DNA from 4 places in the Bradyrhizobium roseum genome. Region 1 is predicted to be linked to each of the others. Evidence: predicted binding sites of a transcription regulator. Region 1 holds the regulator's gene; each other region holds the start of a gene.
The links. Region 1 encodes LexA, which represses DNA repair genes until DNA is damaged. Its sites were predicted from a motif close to TGTTCNNNNTGTGTTCNG; they were not measured.
Positions count from the first base shown of each region.

Region 2: recA (recombinase RecA) is a predicted target of LexA. The motif match lies at 3,349-3,366, and genes of this name have one in related genera.
Region 3: QUH67_RS12020 (putative DNA modification/repair radical SAM protein) is a predicted target of LexA. The motif match lies at 2,236-2,253, and genes of this name have one in related genera.
Region 4: QUH67_RS33170 (DUF3072 domain-containing protein) is a predicted target of LexA. The motif match lies at 2,167-2,184, and genes of this name have one in related genera.

Region 1 is NZ_CP129212.1:3,500,825-3,506,107, reverse strand. It holds gene QUH67_RS16795 (HAD-IA family hydrolase) at 1-593, shown strand, start outside; gene QUH67_RS16790 (molybdopterin molybdotransferase MoeA) at 605-1,816, shown strand; gene lexA (transcriptional repressor LexA) at 2,015-2,716, shown strand; gene QUH67_RS16780 (hypothetical protein) at 2,936-3,352, shown strand; gene QUH67_RS16775 (hypothetical protein) at 3,397-3,669, shown strand; gene QUH67_RS16770 (ComEC/Rec2 family competence protein) at 3,731-5,283, opposite strand, start outside.
Region 2 is NZ_CP129212.1:5,208,526-5,213,808, reverse strand. It holds gene QUH67_RS24755 (hypothetical protein) at 1-85, shown strand, start outside; gene QUH67_RS24750 (PilZ domain-containing protein) at 343-678, shown strand; gene QUH67_RS24745 (hypothetical protein) at 881-1,060, opposite strand; gene QUH67_RS24740 (hypothetical protein) at 2,678-2,827, opposite strand; gene recA (recombinase RecA) at 3,469-4,560, shown strand; gene QUH67_RS24730 (DUF1835 domain-containing protein) at 4,682-5,283, shown strand, end outside.
Region 3 is NZ_CP129212.1:2,550,315-2,555,597, reverse strand. It holds gene QUH67_RS12030 (Y-family DNA polymerase) at 1-1,484, opposite strand, end outside; gene QUH67_RS12025 (ImuA family protein) at 1,375-2,169, opposite strand; gene QUH67_RS12020 (putative DNA modification/repair radical SAM protein) at 2,334-3,572, shown strand; gene QUH67_RS12015 (UdgX family uracil-DNA binding protein) at 3,687-5,147, shown strand.
Region 4 is NZ_CP129212.1:7,002,275-7,007,557, reverse strand. It holds gene QUH67_RS33185 (RraA family protein) at 1-514, shown strand, start outside; gene QUH67_RS33180 (dimethylsulfonioproprionate lyase family protein) at 560-925, shown strand; gene QUH67_RS33175 (Bug family tripartite tricarboxylate transporter substrate binding protein) at 1,121-2,080, shown strand; gene QUH67_RS33170 (DUF3072 domain-containing protein) at 2,217-2,429, shown strand; gene QUH67_RS33165 (DUF3072 domain-containing protein) at 2,432-2,590, shown strand; gene QUH67_RS33160 (hypothetical protein) at 2,924-3,166, shown strand; tRNA gene QUH67_RS33155 (tRNA-Arg) at 3,446-3,522, shown strand; gene QUH67_RS33150 (LysR family transcriptional regulator) at 3,598-4,566, opposite strand; gene QUH67_RS33145 (MBL fold metallo-hydrolase) at 4,778-5,283, shown strand, end outside.

The DNA.
Region 1 (5,283 bases):
TCCTGCTGTTCGATCTCGGCCGGGTCGTACTCGACATCAATTTCGATTCCGTGATGGCGACATGGGCGGGACACGCCGGCTGTGCGCCGGCCGAGCTGGCCAGCCGTTTCGTCGTCAACGACAGCTTCAAGCATCACGAGACCGGCCGGATCGACGACGCGGCGTTCTTCGCGGACCTGCGCCGGTCGCTCGGCATCGGCCTGTCAGATGCGCAGTTCCTCGAAGGCTGGAACGCGATCTTCGCCGGCGAGATGCCGGGCATCGCGCCGCTGCTGGCAGATGCGGCGCAACGGCTTCCGCTCTACGCGTTTTCCAACACCAATCCGGCCCATGTCGCACACTTTTCCAAAACCTATGCCGGTGTGCTCGGCCATTTCCGCGAGATATTCCTGTCGTCCAGCATCGGTTTGCGCAAACCCGACGCGGAGGCCTATGATCACGTGGTAAAGGCGATCGGCGTACCGGCGTCGCGGATATTGTTCTTCGACGACTCGGCCGCCAATATCGAAGGTGCGCGGGCGCGCGGCCTTCGTGCCGTCCACGTGACGTCGATGGATGACGTGGCGCAGGCCCTGACCGCACTCGAAGTCTAGGAGTTGTGCCCGTGGCCCTGATGCCTGTCGCCGATGCGCTTGCTGCGATCCTTGCCGGCGCTGAACCGTTGCCTGAAGAAATGATCGCGCTCGAGGCCGCCTATCACCGTGTGCTGGCGCGCGACGTCGCGGCACGGCGAACCCAACCGCCGCAGGCAATGTCGGCGATGGACGGCTACGCGGTGCGTGCGTCGGATGCCGCCGACACCAGCGCGCGGCTGAAAGTGATCGGCGAAGTCGCCGCCGGGCGGCCGTTCGAGCGCAAGGTCGGCAAGGGCGAAGCGGTACGCATCTTCACCGGCGGCGTGATCCCCGACGGCGCAGACGCCGTCATCATCCAGGAAGACACCGCCGTCGACGGCGACCACATCACCATCACCGAAGCAGCGGTCCCGGGACGGCATATCCGCGCCGCCGGCGTCGATTTCCGCGAGGGCGACGTGCTGCTCAAGCGCGGACGCCGCCTCACCGACCGCGATCTGTCGCTCGCCGCCGGCATGAACTATCCGGAGCTGGCGGTGCGCCGCCGGCCAAAAGTCGCCGTGCTCGGCACCGGCGATGAACTGGTGATGCCGGGAACGAGCCCCGGTCCCGGCCAGATCGTGTATTCCAACGGCTATGCGTTGCGGGCCCTGGCGCGCGCTGAGGGTGCCGAGGTCGCCGATCTCGGCATTGCCGCCGATACCTTGGCCGCCACCGCGGAAGGCATCCGCCGCGCGCGCGAGCTCGAAGCCGATATCCTGATCACCATGGGTGGCGCTTCCGTCGGCGACCACGACCTCGTTAAACGCTCGCTGGAGGCCGAAGGCACCGACATGGCGTTCTGGCGCATCGCGATGCGCCCCGGCAAACCGATGATGCACGGTCGGCTGGGTGCGATGCGGGTGATCGGCCTGCCCGGCAATCCGGTCTCCTCCTATGTCTGCGGCTTTCTGTTTCTGGTGCCGCTGATTCGCGCCCTGTTGGGCCGCGACACCATCCATCACGTGCGCGAACGCGCCGTGCTGGGCCGCGACCTGGCGGCCAACGACCAGCGCGAGGACTACTTGCGCGCATGGCTCGAGGAGCGCGCCGACGGTGTGCCGGTTGCGGTAGCCGTGACCCACCAGGATTCGTCGCTGTTGGGGAATCTCGCTGCGGCACGGGCACTTGTGATACGTGCGCCGCTCGCGCCGGCTGCCGTAAAGGGCTCGCGTTGCGAATTCCTGCGGTTGCCGGACTGACGCCCCGCCGGCATCTTGAGACGGAGGCAGAACGCGTTCACCAGAAATTAAGTGGTTGCGGAACACATATCGAACATATAGTGTCCGTTCATGATTTGTTTCGACTGCTAGTGTCTGTTGTCAGGGGTTGGGGACTTCTGCGAGGGACATGACGATTCGGAACTCTAAGACGACGCCAACCCCGGGGGATTGCTCGCGATGCTTACGCGCAAACAATATGAACTTCTGCGTTTCATCAATGAACGGCTGAAGGAAGCCGGCGTTCCGCCCTCCTTCGACGAGATGAAAGACGCGCTCGACCTGCGTTCGAAATCCGGCATCCACCGCCTCATCACGGCGCTGGAGGAGCGTGGCTTCATCCGCCGCCTGCCCAACCGCGCCCGCGCCATCGAAGTCATCAAGCTGCCCGAACTGGCCGCCGCCGCCGGCAGCCGCCGCGGCTTCACGCCGAGCGTCATCGAAGGCACGCTCGGCAAGCGCACGGTCAGCGCGCCGGCTGCAGCAGACGATGGTGAGCGTCCGGTCGCGGTGCCCGTCATGGGCCGGATCGCCGCCGGTACGCCGATCGAGGCGCTGCAGACCCGCAGCCACACCATCAGCGTGCCGCCCGACATGCTCGGCTCCGGCGAACACTATGCGCTCGAAGTGCGAGGCGATTCCATGGTCGATGCCGGCATTCTCGACGGCGACATGGCGCTGATCCAGCGCAACGAGAATGCCGACACCGGCGATATCGTGGTCGCGCTGATCGACGAGGAAGAAGCCACGCTCAAGCGTTTCCGCCGCCGCGGCGCCTCGATCGCGCTGGAGCCGGCGAATGCCGCCTACGAGGTCCGCATCCTGCCGCCCAATCGGGTCCGGATCCAGGGCAAGCTGATCGGGCTGTACCGCAAATACTGAGCTGCCGTTCGCCGGCATCACCGCGACGCAAATCCAGCCCCGGTCCTTCGGCCGGGGTTTTTGCTGCGCGGCTGCGTATCGCGTTTGTGATCAGCACGCGGTGCACCGGCCGCAGAAATGCCCCGAAGCAGGAAAAGTCTCGGTGCCAAGTCCACTCTGATAGAGGCCGGTGCCTCGTTCCAGACACGGGTCTGCTATCTCAATCGAGGGAGCCATCCGATGTGTGACTACAGCCTGCATGCCGTCGCGAGCCGGCCTGCCCAGGTCGGCGAGACGCTGATCACCACTACCTTCCGCGGTACATCGACCCGCGGCTTTGCATCGGAAAGCGAACCGGCGGTCGCGGTCTGCATGCTTCCGGGCACTGAACTCGCGTTCGCCGAGGAGGTCAGATACGACAGCCGCTGGATCTGGACCCGAACCTCCGACTGGCGGGTCGGGAAATTCAATCAGATCGAAACCGAAGTGGCCGAGCGTCACCATGACGCGATCGAATTTCCGGACGGAAGCCGCGTGTTGGTGACACAACTCTGCCGCGGCCAGCGCGCGACCGTTCTGCAATTGCCGGTGACCGGGAGCGACCGCACGGCGAAGCTGACTGGAACGCCCCGAACCGAATCCACCGTCGCGCGTTAACCCCACTTCCGATCCGCCGGTTCCGGCCGGTGGATCGTCGTGGTATGTTTTCCAGGTTACGCGTCGCCGAGAGGCAATCGGTGGTCAACAAGGTTACATGGCAGAAGGCTGGACGAGTGACCGAGCCGGGGCGGTACATGTTCCGCTACGGCTGGCTCACCGTCACGGCCGACGATCTCGCGGTCTGGCAGAAATTCCCGGAGGCGTCGTTCACACTGGTCGGCCTGCCCTCGTCCCCCGATGCGCCCGAGGAATATCATCTGGGCGCGTTTGAAATACCGGCTCATCCGTCAGCGCCCGCGATCGACGAGCATTAGTTTTGTTTGACGCGTTTTCTTGACGCGACCCGGCCTCCGCTTCGCTTGAAAACGCGATGTCCTATTCATCCGCCTGCAGATCGGCTTCCGCCGGGGTGGCATCGACCGCGCGCGGCGGCACGATGCGAGGCGCCAGCACGCTGGCGTCTGCCTCTCCTTCATCGGCCGCGGCCGGCGACCACGGGCGGTCGATGCCTCTCGGCCTCGCCGCCTCGACGACAAAACCCTCCGGCCCCCGCCGCAGCGCCATCGCACCCTGCCGCCGCAGCCGGTCGGCATCGATGACCGACGCTGCACATGACGCGGGTGCCGGACGCAGCGTCACGATCAGCGCCGCGCGCTCGCAATCGTCCGCCAGCGCCTCGGGCTTGTAGGCCTGCGCGACGAGGCCACCGCCGGCCGATTGCATCACGCAGCCGAGATCGTCGCAGGAAACGCCCTCGGTCAACGACGCGTCCGCCGCCGCGCGCCCATCGGCGTCTGCCGCCAGCCATTGCTTGAGCAGGAACGAATCACGCGAGCCTTTGACGGCGTGCATCAGATGCAGCCTGCCGTCGCCGCCGCGCACGCCGACATGGCGGCCGTCGGCGGAGATCAGGATATCCGGCTGCGGCGTCCGCGCCGCCCACAGCGCCGCCGCCAGCACCAGCGCGGCGCCCGACCAACGCAGCGGCGTGCGCAACAGGCCGAGCAGGATGATGCCAAAACTGGCCGCGATCAGCGGGCCGATGCCGAACGCCGGCACCCGGCCGACCGCACCGGGCACGGCCGCGACCCATTGCGTCACGAAGATCATCCAGTCGATACCGATGCCCATGATCGCCCAGAACAGGCGATCGAAGCCGAACGGCATCGCGGCGAGGCCGAGCAGGCCCGCCGGCATCACGACGGCCGACACCACCGGCATCGCCGCGAGATTGGCCAGCACGCCGTAGGGCGTAATCCGGTGAAAGTGAAACGCCGCATACGGCATGGTCGCAAGCCCCGCCACCAGCGAGGCCAGCAACAGCATCGTCAGTTCGCGGCCGCCCCACAGCGCCGCACGGGCGGTGGCGGTATGATCCACCGTTGCGAACAGGCGCGGCATGCCGATCTGCACCAGCGCCACCAGGCCCAGCGTGGCGGCGAACGACATCTGAAAACTCGGATGAACCAGCGCTTCCGGCGCCGCCGTCAGCACGATCAGGGCCGCGACCGCGAGCGTGCGGAACGTGATCGCCCGGCGGTCGACCATGACGGCTATCAGAACCACCGCCGTCATGAAGAACGAGCGCTGCGTCGCGACTTCCGCGCCCGACAGCAGCAGATAGAACGCCGCGGCAACCAGCGCTGCCACCGCCGACCATTTCTTGATGGCGTAGCCGGCAGTCAGCGCGGGAAACAGCGCCAGCACCGCGCGCACCGCGAAGAACACGACGCCGGCGACGACTGCCATGTGATAGCCCGAGATCGACAGCACATGGCCAAGGCCGGAGACGAACATCGCATCGTTCACCGGCGGCGAGATGGCGTCGCGCCGCCCGGTCAGCAATGCGGTGGCAATGGCGCGCTTGTCGCCCTCCAGCGTGGTGCCGATCCGCGTGTCGATCGCATCGCGCAGGCCCTGCATCACAG
Region 2 (5,283 bases), 1.7 Mb from region 1:
CTATATGAGTTCGGTCGAAAGCTGGCGGGAACTGCCCGGCGGCGACATCGAATTCACCATGCGCCGGCTCGCAAGCGCCGATTAGTTCAGAGATTTTGAAATTCGAGTCATATCGGCGTCTTCCCCGAACCTCATCCTGAAGGAGCATCGCACCAGCGATGCGTCTCGAAGGATGGCCCTGGGCGACGGCCGTGCAAGCTGCCATCCTTCGAGACGCTCCCGCGTCGCCGGGCTCCTCAGGGTGAGGTCCCGGGATTGCAATCGATACTCCGGGTTTTGCCCAATTCCGATAACTCGGTATTCAGGTGTTCCCGCCTAGGGTGTCCCTGCGCAGGAGACACCATGGTGAGAGACCGCAAAGATCTGGGTGCCCGCAAGTTCGTTCGGGTCGATTTGCGCAAGAAGGGATTTTTGATCCCAGCGCCGGATGCGCCGTGGATCGAATGCTACATCCTCGATATTTCCGAAAATGGCGCCTGTCTCGATGTGGGCGACCTCGCTGTACCCAAGATGTTCGGGCTTTCCCTCACCGCGGGCGGCGAGGTGCGCCGGGTATGCGCGCTGATCTGGCGCAAGGGCGAACTGGTGGGCGTGAGATTCATTTCCGCCCGGGAACTGCGCAAGGGCGCCGCGCCGGCCGCCGGGGCGAATGCGCATTCCCAAAAGGCGACGGCCTAGGTCCCGGAATCACGGATCGGTATTGCGGCCATCCTTCGAGACGGCCGCTTCGCGGCCTCCTCGCAGGATGAGCTCTTACTTTGTTGAAACACGACAACCTCATGCTGAGGAGCGAGCGACGCGAGCGTCTCGAAGCATGGGCCTGCTGGACCCGCTCAACACGTGCGGGCAGGCGGAGCAGGACAAGTCCATCAGAGGCAGGTTATTTGCGCTCGGCTTTCTTTAACTCGCGGTCGATCCGAAGCTGAACGCGCCGGATCGCCAGCAGATTGAGCTTGGTTTCGGTCTTGCCCGCGACGACCCTGTCGCCGATCACGAATTGCCATTTCCAGATTCCGGGGGCGACGGCCGTCACCGAGAATTCAACGCCCTTGTAAATCATAGCGAAATCTCGCCAGCGGCCCACCACCGCCTCGAACTTTGATTGTGCACCCGAAATTGATCATAACAGTAAATACAACTCAAAGAGATTTGATCCAGCCGCTGCCGGGACTGCGGAAGGTGCGAAAAGGAGCGACGGCAAGATCCCTGCCGAGTTCCATACGAGGCGGAAATTTTGAAAAGCCTGTACCCTAAGGTACGCTCAACCACCTGAGCGGTTTCAGCCTGGGGCTGGCCATATCGGCTTGCTTAGTAACGCCGAAAAAGCACGGCGCCGCGCAAGCGGAGTATCTTCGCTTGGCGGCGCAGGCTTAATCCCCGAGTGATGCAATGTCCCAGGCAAGGTTGTGTCTGGCTGCGCCGAAAAAGGTTCAACGCCGATCATGGATGCGATGGGACGATCGCCGCCACTTTTCCGGATCATGCGCGAAGACGAATCCGCACGCTGAAACGGGAGTTTGCGATCGACGTATCTGCTGGTGAGGGCGGGGCGGTCCTCCAGATTTTCCCGCCGTCAGCGACCTCGCCGCGTAGCCCCATGCGGCGGGGTCGTTCGGTCATGGGGCGGCCGATCGCGACGGGGTGCGATACCGGCCGCGATAGCGCAATGCGCCAATCTGGTGGGGGCCCGGGCGTCTATTCCTGGCGGGTGGGATAGGGCTGCCGCGGCGGAATATGCGGCCGCGACGGCGCGTCCGGCTGCCGAACGGGCAGCGGCATCCGGGAGGGCTCCGCCGAGCGGCCGAGGCTCACGAGCCATCTGAGGAGATCGGCGCCATGCTGTTGAAGCATCGGCAGGATGGGTTCTGCGGAGAGGGCAATCTGTGTGGGCATGGCGCCATCGATAGCGGACGCGTCTTGAAGGACCGTTCAGGCGAAGCCGCAACCACGCCTAAAATTGTAATCGATTCCGCCGCCGGTGCATGGCAGGCCGGGGCCGAAAAACACCGAGGCCGCCTCGTCGGCGGCCGCAGCGCTGGAGCTAGCGTTTCGCCGGCTCCACGTCAGGCGGCCGGGGGCTGGCATCCGGCGCCTTTCTGCTTCTGGCCTGAAGGTCGGCGGCTTTTTCGAGAAAGCCCGCGGCGACATCAGGATCCGCACTTGCCATCGCAAACTTCAGGCAGGTGGCCGCCTGTTCCGTCAAATATTTCCTACCCGGCACGATCCCGTTCCCCGTCACGACGCATGACTGACAGCCGCTCCCAATGCGATTACGCGCCGCAGTGGAATCCGTTCCAGGGGGAAACGTCCAAGCGGCGCTGTGCACAGGCGAGCACGAGGGGCGTGCGCGGCCTCACGTCTCGCCGAGCAGCTTGCCGGTTTCCCTGTGGACGAAATGCAGCCGGCTGCAGGCCAGACAGACCACCGGCGCATAGGAGTTCGGTTCGTCCGGGGACGTAATTTTTGGCAGCCAATGCTGCACAGGGGTGCCCAGCCGCGGGCATTTGAAAAGGATATGTCGGCCCATTTTCTTGAATATGCGCAGACAAGGGCGAAGGTCACCTCCGTATGTTTGCGTAGGTCGGACACTTTTTTTCGGAGGATTACCGTTCGACGTGCCTCACGGCCGCCGGAAGCGAGGCAGGCGCGGACGGGGGGGCGGCGGGGGCGTGTCGCCTCATAGCATGGTGATCAAGATCACATAGGCGAGGCCGCAACCCAGGCCGGCACACCAGATGATGGATGCGGCGAGCAGCCCCGCCTCGGGGGTCGCCCAACGTTCCGCCAGCCGCAGATAACGCTTCAATTCAATGGCTTCACGGAGCATCGGTACGTCCCCTGGCGGTGCAGACGGGGCACGACCGGTGTCTCGGGTCCCGGCGCCGGGAAAGGGCCTTGGCCGGTGATGGCGCTTAAACGCCGCAACGCGCGATTGGTTCCGAATTATTTTCGCAACGCCCACCGGTGGCACGCGCGACCTGAAGCAGGCTCCCCCGCGTCCAATCCGCGAGGGAGCCTCAATTCCTTCAGTGATGCGCTTCCCTCAGCGGCACATGCAACGCTGCCGCACGCTCATCCCGATCTTTCCGGCGGAACTCGATCTCCCGGCGCTCGAACTTCGCCATTTCCGTTTCCACGGCCCTCATGAATGCGACGTGCTGCTTTGCGACGATCTCAAGGTGTTCCATCTTCATCCCCAACGTATGGCTGGCGCCGAATTTCGATGCGTCCCGGCGGACCAGGCCGGGAGAGGCGCGGGCAGTAGAACCACGGTCATTTCATACCTTATCGTCGGTCAGCGGCTCCTCGTTGCGCCAGGTCAAACGGACGGCAGTCTCTTGGAGGGAAAAGAACATATTGCGAACATAGAACAAAGGTGGTACAAACTGCCATACGCCATCGAATCCGAAACCCGCCAACGCCCCGTTTGTACCGCCCGCGAATCCCCGCCATAAGGAGCACGTAACCATGTCCGCCACCGCCCTGCGTATCGTCGAAGGTTCCTCCATGGATAAGACCAAGGCGCTGTCTGCGGCGCTCTCCCAGATCGAGCGCCAGTTCGGCAAGGGCTCGGTGATGAAGCTGGGCAAGAACGACCGCTCGATGGATGTCGAGACGATTTCGTCAGGCTCGCTCGGGCTCGACATCGCGCTCGGCGTCGGCGGCCTGCCGAAGGGGCGGGTGGTCGAGATCTACGGGCCGGAATCCTCCGGCAAGACCACGCTGGCGCTGCACACGGTGGCGGAAGGGCAGAAGAAGGGTGGCATCTGCGCCTTCATCGACGCCGAACACGCGCTCGACCCGGTCTATGCGCGCAAGCTCGGCGTCAACATCGACGAACTCTTGATTTCGCAGCCGGACACCGGCGAGCAGGCGCTGGAAATCTGCGACACGCTGGTGCGCTCCGGCGCGGTCGACGTGCTGGTGGTCGATTCGGTCGCGGCGCTGGTGCCGAAGGCCGAACTCGAGGGCGAGATGGGCGATGCGCTGCCCGGCCTGCAGGCGCGGCTGATGAGCCAGGCGCTGCGCAAGCTGACCGCCTCGATCAACAAGTCCAACACCATGGTGATCTTCATCAACCAGATCCGCATGAAGATCGGGGTGATGTACGGCTCGCCGGAAACCACCACCGGCGGCAACGCGCTGAAATTCTACGCTTCGGTCCGCCTCGACATCCGCCGCATCGGCGCGATCAAGGAGCGCGACGAAGTGGTCGGCAACACCACCCGCGTCAAGGTGGTGAAGAACAAGCTGGCGCCGCCGTTCAAGCAGGTCGAGTTCGACATCATGTATGGCGAGGGCGTCTCCAAGATGGGCGAGATCCTCGACCTCGGCGTCAAGGCCGGCATCGTCGAGAAATCCGGCGCCTGGTTTTCCTATGACAGCCAGCGGCTCGGCCAGGGCCGCGAGAACTCAAAAGCCTTTCTCAAGGCCAATCCCGACATGGTCGCCAAGATCGAGGTCGCGATCCGCCAGAACTCCGGCCTGATCGCCGAGCAGATTCTGGCCGGCCCCGCCGAGCGCGACGCCGACGGCGAGGAGCCGAAGGACGACGAATAGACGGTATCGTTTTGGGGGTTAAGGCCCGAAACGTGAAAGACGGGCGCTGCGGACGTTGAGTTGCCGACGTCTTCAGCGCCCGTTTTGTTTGTGTGATTGTGCGTGCACAGGTGATCGACCCATGAAGCGTCTGATCGTAACGTTCGATGATGGCAGCGCCGGAGCCCTGATGGGGACGGGACTTGCTGATCGCGTGGTTCCGTTTGGCCTGGGGTTCGTCTGGGGGGAATTGAAGCCGCAGGACGAACTCGATCTGTTTCTGTCGCCACGATCGGCATGGCCTGACAGTTCTCATTGGCTCGACCATTTCACTGGCGATTGGTTCAAGAAGCCTGGAAACCGTGATCTGGGCTTTGTCGAATTTTGTGCGCGCTTTGAGACGGTCGAATTATGGGTCGACTCGATGCCGAACACACAGCTGCAGACGATCTGGTTGCTCGATCATCTCCGCCCGCGCGCGAACGGTTTGGAACTAACGCTGCGACATGTGGATTCCCGTCTCGGCGAGATCGAGCCTGCGCGTCTTGCCAAAATGAATTTTCCAGCTGTCGCTATCGATGACCATCATTTCGAGATCGCAAGTCTTGCATGGCAGGCGTTTCGGGCGCCGACGCCACATGCATGGTTCGATCTACTGGTCAAGGATCTGAGCATCCTGCCGCAGCTTCGGAGATGCGTTCTGGAAATGCTCGAAGAACTACCGGGGCGCACCACCGGGCTCGG
Region 3 (5,283 bases), 950 kb from region 1:
GCCTCGTCCTCGATCCGGAAATAGTCCCGCGTCGGGGCGTCGCCGTTCTGCTTCCACCATTCCATCGCGACGCGTTCGGGCCCCTCCACCCGCACCACCGCATGCGTCACGCGGCGCCAGGTGAACTGATGCGGCGGACCGTCTGGCACGGTGGCAAACGGCACGTTGATCGGTTCCGGCCGATCGAACAGCCGCAACGGCCGCAGCGGCGGCTCGCTCTCGATGCGCTCCGGCCACGCCGCCTGCACGGCGATCGCCAGATGATGCTGGGCGGCGACGGCCATCACCGCGCGTTCGGGGATGTGGGTCTCCTGCGGCAGATGCACGACGACGCGCTTGCCGCCGATCCGCGCGGCGATGCGGTCGATCAGCGCGGAAAGCTCGTCATTGTCGTGCACGTTGGCGTCGAGGTCGCGCTGCTGCTGCACCACGATCTCGGTGCGGCCGGCAGAAAGCCTGATCAAATCGAAACCGAAGCCTGGGTCGAGCGGATCGTTGAGCGCATCGAGCCGCTCGCGGAACAGGCGGTCGATCACCTCCGGCTTTGTCACCGGACGGCCGGTCTCGACCGAGATCGTGCGCACCGCACCGTCGGTGCGGAAGAAGCTGGCGTCCAGCCGCCGCGCGCCCTTGCCCTGTTTGTCCATCGCCGCGACCAGCATGGCGGCGAGCGCGGACAGGTTCAGCGCGATCACGGTGTCGGTGGCGACAGGCTCGGGAAAGCGCTTTTCGACGATGTAATCCGGCAGCGGCTTTCGCGGGCTGATCGGCGCATCGCCCTCGCCCAGTGCCTGCGCCAATAGCGCCGTGAAATGGGCGCCGAACCGGGCCGTGATTTCGTGCGGCGCGCGTGTGGCAACATCGCCGATGGTCTTCAATCCCGCACGGCGCAGGCCGATGGTGATGGCCTCGCCTGCGCCGAGCGCGGAGACCGGCAGCGGCGCAACAGCCGCGGCCTCCTCGCCTTCTGCAATGATCTTTCCGGAAGCCTGTCGTGTCAGCGTGCGGGCGCAGACTGAGGTGCTCGCGATCGCAGCACTGACGGCAAAGCCGCGGCGGCTGAGCGCGCCGCAGACGATCTGCAGCAGCGCGCGTTCGCCGCCGAACAGATGGGCACAGCCGGTGATGTCGAGATAGAGCCCATACGGCGGATCGAGCGCCACCAGCGGGGTAAAGCGGTCGCACCAGTCGGCGATGTCATCCAGCGTCTTGCGGTCGGCGGCTTCATCGGCGTCGAACACCGTGAGTTCGGGACAGATGGCGCGGGCATTGGCGAGCGGCAGGCCGATCGAGAGGCCGGCATGCACGGCGAGATCGTCGAGGGCATGGATCACAATGGCGTTGTGCTGTTTAGCGACGACCACGGAGGGAGCTTTATCCAGCGCGTCGCTGGTGGCCGAAAGCTTGCGCTTGATGCGGTCGATGGGCAGGCGTGGCAGCCAGAGGCTGAGGATGCGCCGCCGGTTCGCTGAAGAGGCACTCATCGCAATTCCATTCCATGATCCAGCGGCCGACCGGGCCATGACGGTGACGAACCAGTTGCGCGTCGAACACCGGCGCGCCCCAGGCGGTCCATGGCGCCGACGGCGGCGAATGCGCCGCGCGCACGATCCATCTGGTTTCCGCGGTCGAGGGCCGCGGCTCTGCTGCCATCCGCAACAGCAGCGCGGTGACGCCGGAGGCGGCCGCGACCAGCGTGAGTTTTCGGCTGGCGACGAGATCAAGCTGACGCGCCACGCCCCAGACCTCCAGTACGACCGCGCCGAGCGCATCGCAGGCCAGCGCGTCGGCGGCGGTGCGCAACGCGGCGTCGGTGTCGGGCGCGCGCACGGTCACCAGCAGCCGCGGATCGAGGCCGAGTTCGCATAGCCCCTGCATCGACAGCGCACCGGATTCGATTTCCGAAAAATCCTGCCGCACCCAGACCAGCGGCCGGCGCGGCGACACCCTTCCCGCCAGTCCCGCAATAAAACCCGTGGCCGTCGCGCTCTGATGGCCCTCGGCGAACACTTCATGCACCGCGGCGACCGCGAGCCCACCCTGCAGCACGGAATCCGCGGCCGCATGGCCCAGCGCGACCTTGTTGAGGTCGCCCGTCTCGCCATGTGTACCGATCCGTTCGATGCGCCCGCGCAAATTCGCAAGCGTGCGTGTGCGTGCGGTGCTCATGCCCCGCTCCTTCAGAAAATTTTGCCGTTACCGCTTCTTCCCGAATGAACCCGCGGCTGGCTCATTTGTTCATGATATGTTCTAATATAAAGCTAACCGGCCCGGCAGAGTCAATCGAGATCGACGGCTGGTCGATTCGTGAATGGAATCAAAGGGATTCAATAATGGATGTGCAACGCAAGCTGGAGATCCTGGCGGATGCCGCGAAATACGACGCTTCCTGCGCCTCCTCGGGCACCGAGAAGCGGGATTCCAGCGACGGCAAGGGCCTCGGCTCGACCGCGCCGGGCATGGGCATCTGCCATTCCTACGCGCCGGATGGCCGCTGCATCTCGCTGCTGAAAGTGCTGCTCACCAACGCCTGCAATTACGATTGCTTATATTGCGTCAACCGTACGTCCTCGAACGTACCGCGCGCGCGCTTCACGGTCGACGAGGTGGTGCAGCTGACGATCGACTTCTATCGCCGCAACTACATCGAGGGATTGTTTCTCTCCTCCGGCATCATCCGCAGCGCCGATTACACCATGGAGCAGGTGGTAAGCGTCGCACGAAAATTGCGCGAGGAGCATCGCTTCCGCGGCTACATCCACCTCAAGACCATCCCTGAGGCCGACGACGCGCTGATCGCGGAAGCCGGTAAATATGCCGACCGACTTTCCATCAACATCGAAATGCCGGAAGAAAACAGCCTGGCCAAATTCGCGCCGGAAAAGGACGTGCGCGCGATCCGCCGCACCATGGGCCGTCTGCGCCTGAAGCTCGACGAAACCAAAGAGAACGTCAGGACCGCGACGAAGACAAAGCCGCCGCGGTTCGCGCCTGCCGGCCAGAGCACACAGATGATCATCGGCGCGGATGCGGCCAGCGACAAGACCATCCTCGACACCAGCGCCAATCTCTACGGCTCCTACCGGCTCAAGCGCGTGTATTATTCGGCCTTCAGCCCGATCCCCGATGCCAGCCGCGCGCTGCCGCTGGTTTCGCCGCCGCTCATTCGCGAGCACCGGCTCTACCAGGCCGACTGGCTGATGCGGTTTTACGGTTTCGACGCCGACGAGATCGTGGATGAGACCAAAGGCATGCTGTCGCTCGACATCGACCCCAAGCTGGCCTGGGCGCTGCGCCACCGCGACCGCTTTCCGCTCGATGTCGCCACCGCCAGTCGCGAAGATCTGTTGCGGGTGCCGGGGTTCGGCACCAAGGCGGTCGACCGCATCATCGCCACGCGCCGCCTGACCTCGATCCGGGTCGCCGATCTGGCGCGGCTGCATATTCCGCAAAAGAAGGCGCTGCCATTCATCGTGCTCAGCGACCACCGGCCGTCGCTGCATCTGCTCGATGGTGCTGGTTTGGCGGAAAGATTCAAGCCGAAAGCAACGCAATTGGGATTTGGGTTTTGAGTATCACAGCCGTCATTGCGAGCGCAGCGAAGCAATCCATCGCGCGGTATACGCGGAGGCATGGATTGCTTCGTCGCTCTCGCAATGACAGCGGGGTATGCGGAAAGTAATTAGATGCACATCATCCCCCTCGACCACGAAACAGATTTCCACGGCTGGCGAAAGGCGGCACGCGCGCTGGCGCTGAACGACGTAAAACCCTCAGACGTAAGCTGGACCATCGCCGGCAATGCGCCCGAACTGTTTGCGCCGACGGCGCTGCCGCTCGAGCCGCCCCATGGCACCTTCAATGTATCGTCCAGATTCGTTGAACTAGCGAAGATAGCGATCCTGCATCGAAATCCGCAACGGTTCGCCCTGCTATACCGGCTGCTGTGGCGGCTGCGCAGCAACCATGATTTGCTCGATATCGCGACCGATCCCGATGTCGCAGAGATTGCCGCAATGGCAAAGGCCGTGCGCCGCGACGAGCACAAGATGCACGCCTTCGTCCGCTTCCGCGAAATCGGCCGCGAGCACAAATCGCACTACGTCGCCTGGTTCGAACCGGAGCACCATATCGTCGAACTCGCCGCGCCGTTCTTCGCGCGACGGTTCGCCGATATGCCCTGGTCGATCCTGACGCCGGATCTCTGCGCGCATTGGGACGGCCATGCGGTCTCGATCACACCGGGTGTCGCCAAGTCGGAAGCGCCCACCGCCGACCGACTGGAAGAAACCTGGCGCAGCTACTACGCCTCGATCTTCAACCCGGCCCGGCTGAAGGTTAAGGCGATGCGCAACGAGATGCCGAAGAAGTATTGGAGGAACCTGCCGGAGGCCTCGTTGATTAAACCCCTGATCGAAGGCGCGGCACGTAGCACAAGCGCAATGATCACCAATGCGGCGACCGAGCCGCATAAGGCGCAGAAGCGACTGGATCTGTCCAAAGGAAACGACGAGGGAAACGATATGCCTCCCAAGCACGACGGCGACGACATCGAAACGTTGCGCGAGGAAGCCGCCGATTGCCGCGCCTGTCCCCTCTACAAGGATGCCACCCAGACCGTATTCGGCGAAGGCCCGCCCACTGCACGGATCATGCTGGTGGGCGAGCAGCCGGGCGACAAGGAAGACCTCGCCGGAAAACCGTTCGTCGGGCCCGCCGGGCAAATGCTGGATCGTGCGCTGCAAGAAGCCGGGATCGACCGCCGCACCGTCTACGTCACCAATGCGGTGAAGCATTTCAAGTTCGTGCCACGCGGAAAAATCCGCCTGCACCAGAAGCCGAACACGGCGGAAATCAGGGCGTGCCGGCCATGGTACGTGCGCGAACTCACCGCAATCAAGCCCGAACTGGTGGTGGCGATGGGCGCCACCGCAGCGCAAAGCGTTCTGGGGAAAATCACGCCAATCAACAAAAATCGCGGCAGCCTGATCCATCTCGATGATGGAACCCGGGCGCTGGTGACGGTGCATCCGTCCTACCTGTTGCGCTTGCCCGATGCCGAAGCCAAGGCCCACGAATACGAGCGCTTCGTGCAGGATCTCAGAATCGCCGCCGACCTGCTGCGAAAATCAGCAGATGCGGCCTGAGCTGCGCCAATTTGTCAGGCGCAATTTCTGATGAAATATAACGGCAAAGTTGACAATTCCTTTCACAACCATTAATTGACAGAAATCATAATCGCATTCTCAAGGCAATGTGGAACGTCTGGTCACGCCATGACGC
Region 4 (5,283 bases), 3.5 Mb from region 1:
GCGGCCGTTCCATCGCGGCAGCAAGCTGGTGGGGGTCGCCTTCACCGTGCGTACCCGGCCGGGCGACAATCTGGCGATTCATAAAGCGCTCGAATTGGTCGGGCCCGGCGACGTGATCGTGGTCGACGGCGGCGGCGACGAGACGCGGGCGCTGGTCGGCGAGATCATGAAGACCATCGCCGAATATCGCGGCGCCGCCGGCTATGTGATCGACGGCGCCATCCGCGACGTCGCGGCCTTTGCGGAGTCCGACTTTCCCTGCTTTGCCCGCAGCGCGATCCACCGCGGTCCCTACAAGAGCGGTCCCGGCGAAATCAACGTGCCGGTATCGATCGGCGGCTCGGTGATCTCGCCCGGCGACATCGTGGTCGGCGACGAGGACGGCGTGGTGTCGTTTCCCGCTGCGACGGCGGCGAGCCTGCTGGACGCCGTGCGCGCCCAGATCGCGCGCGAGGAGCAGACCATCATCTCGATCCGCGAAGGCCGCTACCAGGGCAGCTACGGCAAGTCCTGACGGATGAGCCTTGATCGACGCGCGAAGGCGCCTGAAGGAGGAACGATGAGTCAGAAGGATGAATTTCACAATCTCGACAACGAGGCCGACGGGCTGTTTCGCGAACTGACGTCCGGGGTCACGACCCGCATCTTCTCCGGCGAGCAGGCGATGCTGTCGGTGGTGACGCTGGCGCCGCATGCGCAGGGCACGCTGCACCACCACCCCGAGGAACAATGGGGCGTGCTGCTCGACGGCTCGGCGATCCGCGTTCAGGGCGGCGAGGAGATCGCGGTCAAGAAGGGCGACTTCTGGCGCACGCCGGGCAACGTGCCGCACACGATGCGGGCTGGACCGGACGGGGCGCGCGTGCTTGACATCTTCAGCCCGCCGCGGCCCGAATACAAAAAGGCCGGGTCCGGCTTTGGCTAAAGCATGATCGGGAAAAGCGGGTATCGGTTGTCCCTCGCGGCAAACGCGGAACGCGTTTGCGCAGGGATCATGCTTTAGTACCAAACGAGCGGGATGACGATTCAGAGAAAATTCATCGCGCGCTGGTATCGGGATCTGGTCAAGTCTGCGAAAAATAAAAACAAAGTCGCAGTCATATTCAGGAGGAGAAACTCGGTGAAGATTTCCAGACGTACCTTGCTGGCGGCGTCCGCCGCGTTCGCGGTGACGCCGGCGCTGGCGCAGCAGGCCAAGAACATGACGCTGGTGGTGCCGTTCCCGCCGGGCGGTTCCACCGACGCGCTGGCGCGGCTGCTGCAGTCTCATCTGCAGACCAGGCTCGGCCGCACCGTGCTGGTGGAAAACAAGTCCGGCGCGGCCGGCTCGCTCGGCGCCGTGCAGGTCGCCAAGAGCGCGCCCGATGGCGCGACCTTCCTGGTCACCTTCGATTCGCATGCGGTGATCCCCGCGATCCTGGAAAAGCCGGGCCTCGATGTCGACAAGGATCTGGTGCCGGTGTTCCTGGTCGGCACCGCGCCTTATGTGGTCGCGGCGAACGGCGAACGGCCGTACAAGACGATTGCCGACGTCATCGCGGCCTGCAAGGAAAAGCCCGGCGCGGTGAAATACGCCTCGGTCGGCATCGGCACGCTCGGCCATCTGGCGATGACCGTGCTCGGCAAGAAGGCCGGCGTCGAGATCACGCATGTGCCGTATCGCGGCGGCGGCCCGGCGATGAACGACGTGCTCGGCGGCCATGTCGACCTGATCATCGGATCGGCGGCGCTGATCACCGCGCAGCTCGGCACCGACCGGCTGCGCCCGATCCTGCAGATGGGCCGCGAGCGGTTGGCCGCGCTCAAGGACACGCAGACCGCGATCGAGGCCGGCTATCCCGATTTCGAGACGCTGGCCTGGTGGGGCATCTTCGCGCCCAAGGACACGCCGGCCGACGTCATCGCCGGCATGGCGAAATCGGTGAAGGAGATTTTGAGCGAGCCGTCGGTCGCGGCCAGCCTGAAGGAGACGCAGCAGATGACGCTGCTGCTCGCCGACGCCAAGGATTTTTCGACGTTCTTCGCCAAGCAGGTCAGCATCTGGGGCCAGGTGGTGCGGGAGAATAATATCAAGGCGTAGCGGCGCGACGCAGAGGCCGACATGGCAAAAGGGGCTGTCGGTGGACGGCTCCTTTTTCTTTTGCGTTCGAGCATCGACCGCATCTGAGGAACGTTCGAAGAACGCGTGCGTTGCCGCTTCGAGAAGGAGCGTCACCATGAGCCATCCGAAGACGGAACCGACCGACAATACCAAGAAAGATCCCGACGAGTGGGTCTCGGGCGATGACCCGATGACCGGCGCCCAGGCGTCTTATCTGAAGACGCTGTGCGAGCAGGCGGGAACGCCCGAGGCGTATGACGACAACCTCACGAAGGCGGCGGCGTCGAAGATGATCGACGACATGCGCGAGAAAGCGAAGGTAGCATAGCCATGCCCGAAGAACCGATGATGACGGAAGCCCAGCGCGACGAACTCAAGACGCTCTGCCAGAAGGCGGACGTGCCCGACAAATCCGGCGAGTTGCTCACGCAAGAGGGCGCCCAGCACTTTATCGACGATCTGAAAGAGCAGTTGGTCGATCGCAAATAGTGTCGGCTGCCGTCGCCCAGGGCGCGCAGCTGGCAACGCCTATCTGGATATGTGAGTGGCTTGCGCCCATGCTTCGAGGCGCTCGCGTCGCTCGCTTCTCAGCATGAGGTCGTTGTGTGGCGACACGCCAGACCTCATCCTGACGAGGCGGCGAAGCGGCCGTCTCGAAGGATGGCCGCAATACCGATCTGATTCCGGGTACTGGCAACCTTATCGTCGCGCGCCCGTTGAATGCGCATGAGACAGTCAAGCCAGCAGGCCTCCAGTTCGTCCCCGCTTCCCGGCGCAGAGGTTGATACCAGCAATCCCATCGAAACCACCGAGCAGCTCCGCATGGCCATCGATCAGGGCCACGGCAAGGTCGACGCGACCGATCCTGCGGCGGCGCCGCTTGGAACTGACGATGAAGCGGGGGGATCTCCCAACACGGCGGCCCAGGTTCGACTGGCGGCATCTCACGAGATTCGCCCGAACCACAAGCGGCAGCGGATGACGGGAATCGGTGACGCGTGGTGGATCATCGGCATATTCGTCTTCATCGGATCGTCGATCGTTGCTTCAGCGTTCTGGATATAGCGGCCGGTCATGAGCGATTTCGTCGACAAGCAAGGCGGCGCCTATGATCACGTGACCTTTGCAGGAATCCGCAGCCTTAGCAGGTCAAGGACACAGCAACCCCTCACCAGAAGGTGCAATGGGGCGCGCACGTACGGGCCGAGCCGCTTCCGGGAGTGGAGAGGGCTCCGCTTCAGGACGTTCAGTCGCGGCAAGCAGCAGAGGGTGGGTTGATGCCCTGCTCGATCGTGCGAGCTACTGGAAATAGGCTGCCACATGCCGTATAAAGCCGCACAATCCGGTCCCGTAGCTCAGCCGGATAGAGCGACGGTTTCCTAAACCGTAGGTCGCATGTTCGAGTCATGCCGGGATCGCCAGCTTCGGTCGGGTTCATCATTGCGCCGGCCCCGGGCGCCGAGATGGCAGGTCAGATTGCGAATTGCACTCCAGCCTTACTCGGACGAGGGCGATGAACCAGCCAATTCGGTCGCATCGCCTTCCGAGCGGGCGGCGCTGAGGATGAGCCTTCGCAGCCAGATGTGATCCGGCTCTGAATGAACTCTTTCGTGCCACAGCATCCGGTATCCGAAGTTCGGAAGCTCCAGTGGCGGTCCCACCAGGCGAAGGCGGCTGTCGTCAGAAAAGTTTTCCGCGGCGCGGCGCGGAATGGTCAGAACGAGGTTCGAGCCCGCCGCCACCAGTGCGGCGGTGGCGAAGTAGGGAATCCGCACCGCGACATGTCGGCTATGGCCGAGTGTCGCAAGCGCCGTATCGACCGGGCCCGTTCGACCTCCGACCACCGTCACCAGGATGTGTGAAGCGGCAACATAATCATCGAGACGCAACCGGCCGTTTTTTGCGCGATCGAGAAGCGGGTGACCGGCGCGCACCAGGCAGGCGAAGGTCTCTCGAAAAAGGTCGCGTGTTCGGAGGCTGGGCGGCACCGGGTTGTCGCTATAGAGCGCCAGGTCGACATTGGTTTCGCCCAGATTTTTGAAGGTCTGTCCATCAACGGGAACGATCTCCACGCTGGCCTTGGGCGCGATGGCGAACATCAGGCCCGCCAGCCGTGGCAGGATAACCGTCGCCCCGTAGTCCGTCGTCGCGATGCGGAAAACGCGCTCGGTGCTGGCGGGATCAAAGGGATGCCTGTCGGCAAGCAGGTCGGTGACGCCAGCCAGCGCCTTTTGGACCGGTTCAAGGAGCGCGCTGCCCCTGATCGTCGGCCTCATGACCGCCCCCGATTTGACCAGCAGGGCGTCATCGAAGGTCTGGCGCAGTTTCGCGAGCGCCCGGCTGACGGCGGGCTGACTCATTCCACTTTGCTCCGCGGTCCTGGTGACACTCCGCGTTTCCAGGAGCGTTCTCAAGACGACGAGCAGGTTGAGGTCGACTCGAAACAAGTCGTCGTCTGCGGACATTCGGCCTGACGTTCCTGGCCGTCGGCGCGATCAGCCGACGAGGTTATTCGCTTAGCGGATAACGTGTATCGGATGACGTCACTTTCTGCAATTCCGGCGGTCGCCTAGGATTCAAACCCTGGGTGCGACGCCTCAAGATCCTCTTGCGGCGGCACGGAGATGAGAAGTGGATTCCCCTTTGAACAAACTGTTGATCAATCGGCGCACGGTGATGTTGGCCGCCGCCGTAACGGGCGTGGGCGGTGCGGCCAAGGCGCAGGCGCCAGCCGCTACGGGGAGAAACGCTGGCCACTATCGGTTCCGCATCGGCGAGATTCAGGCCACGGTACTGAGCGACGGGCTCCTGGCCGGGCCGCCGAAAGTCTATGCCAGTGATGCGCCCGAAATGGAGCTGCGCGAGGCGTTGATGCGCGCATTCCTGCCCACGGACACGATGACGCTCAATCTCAACACGCTGCTGATCGAGACCGGCGGGCGTCGCGTGTTGATCGAAGCCGGCGCCGGGCAGACGATGGGCCCCAACGGCGGTCGACTGTTCGACAATCTCTCGGCGATCGGCCTGCGGCCGGACGATATCGACGTGGTGGTTGTTTCCCATACCCACCCGGACCATGTCGGCAACCTGCGTAGCGCCACAGGCGGGAAGGCTTTCCCGCGCGCGACCGTGTATGCGCCGGAAGCCGATTGGGACTTCTTCATCCGCAATGATCCCGATCT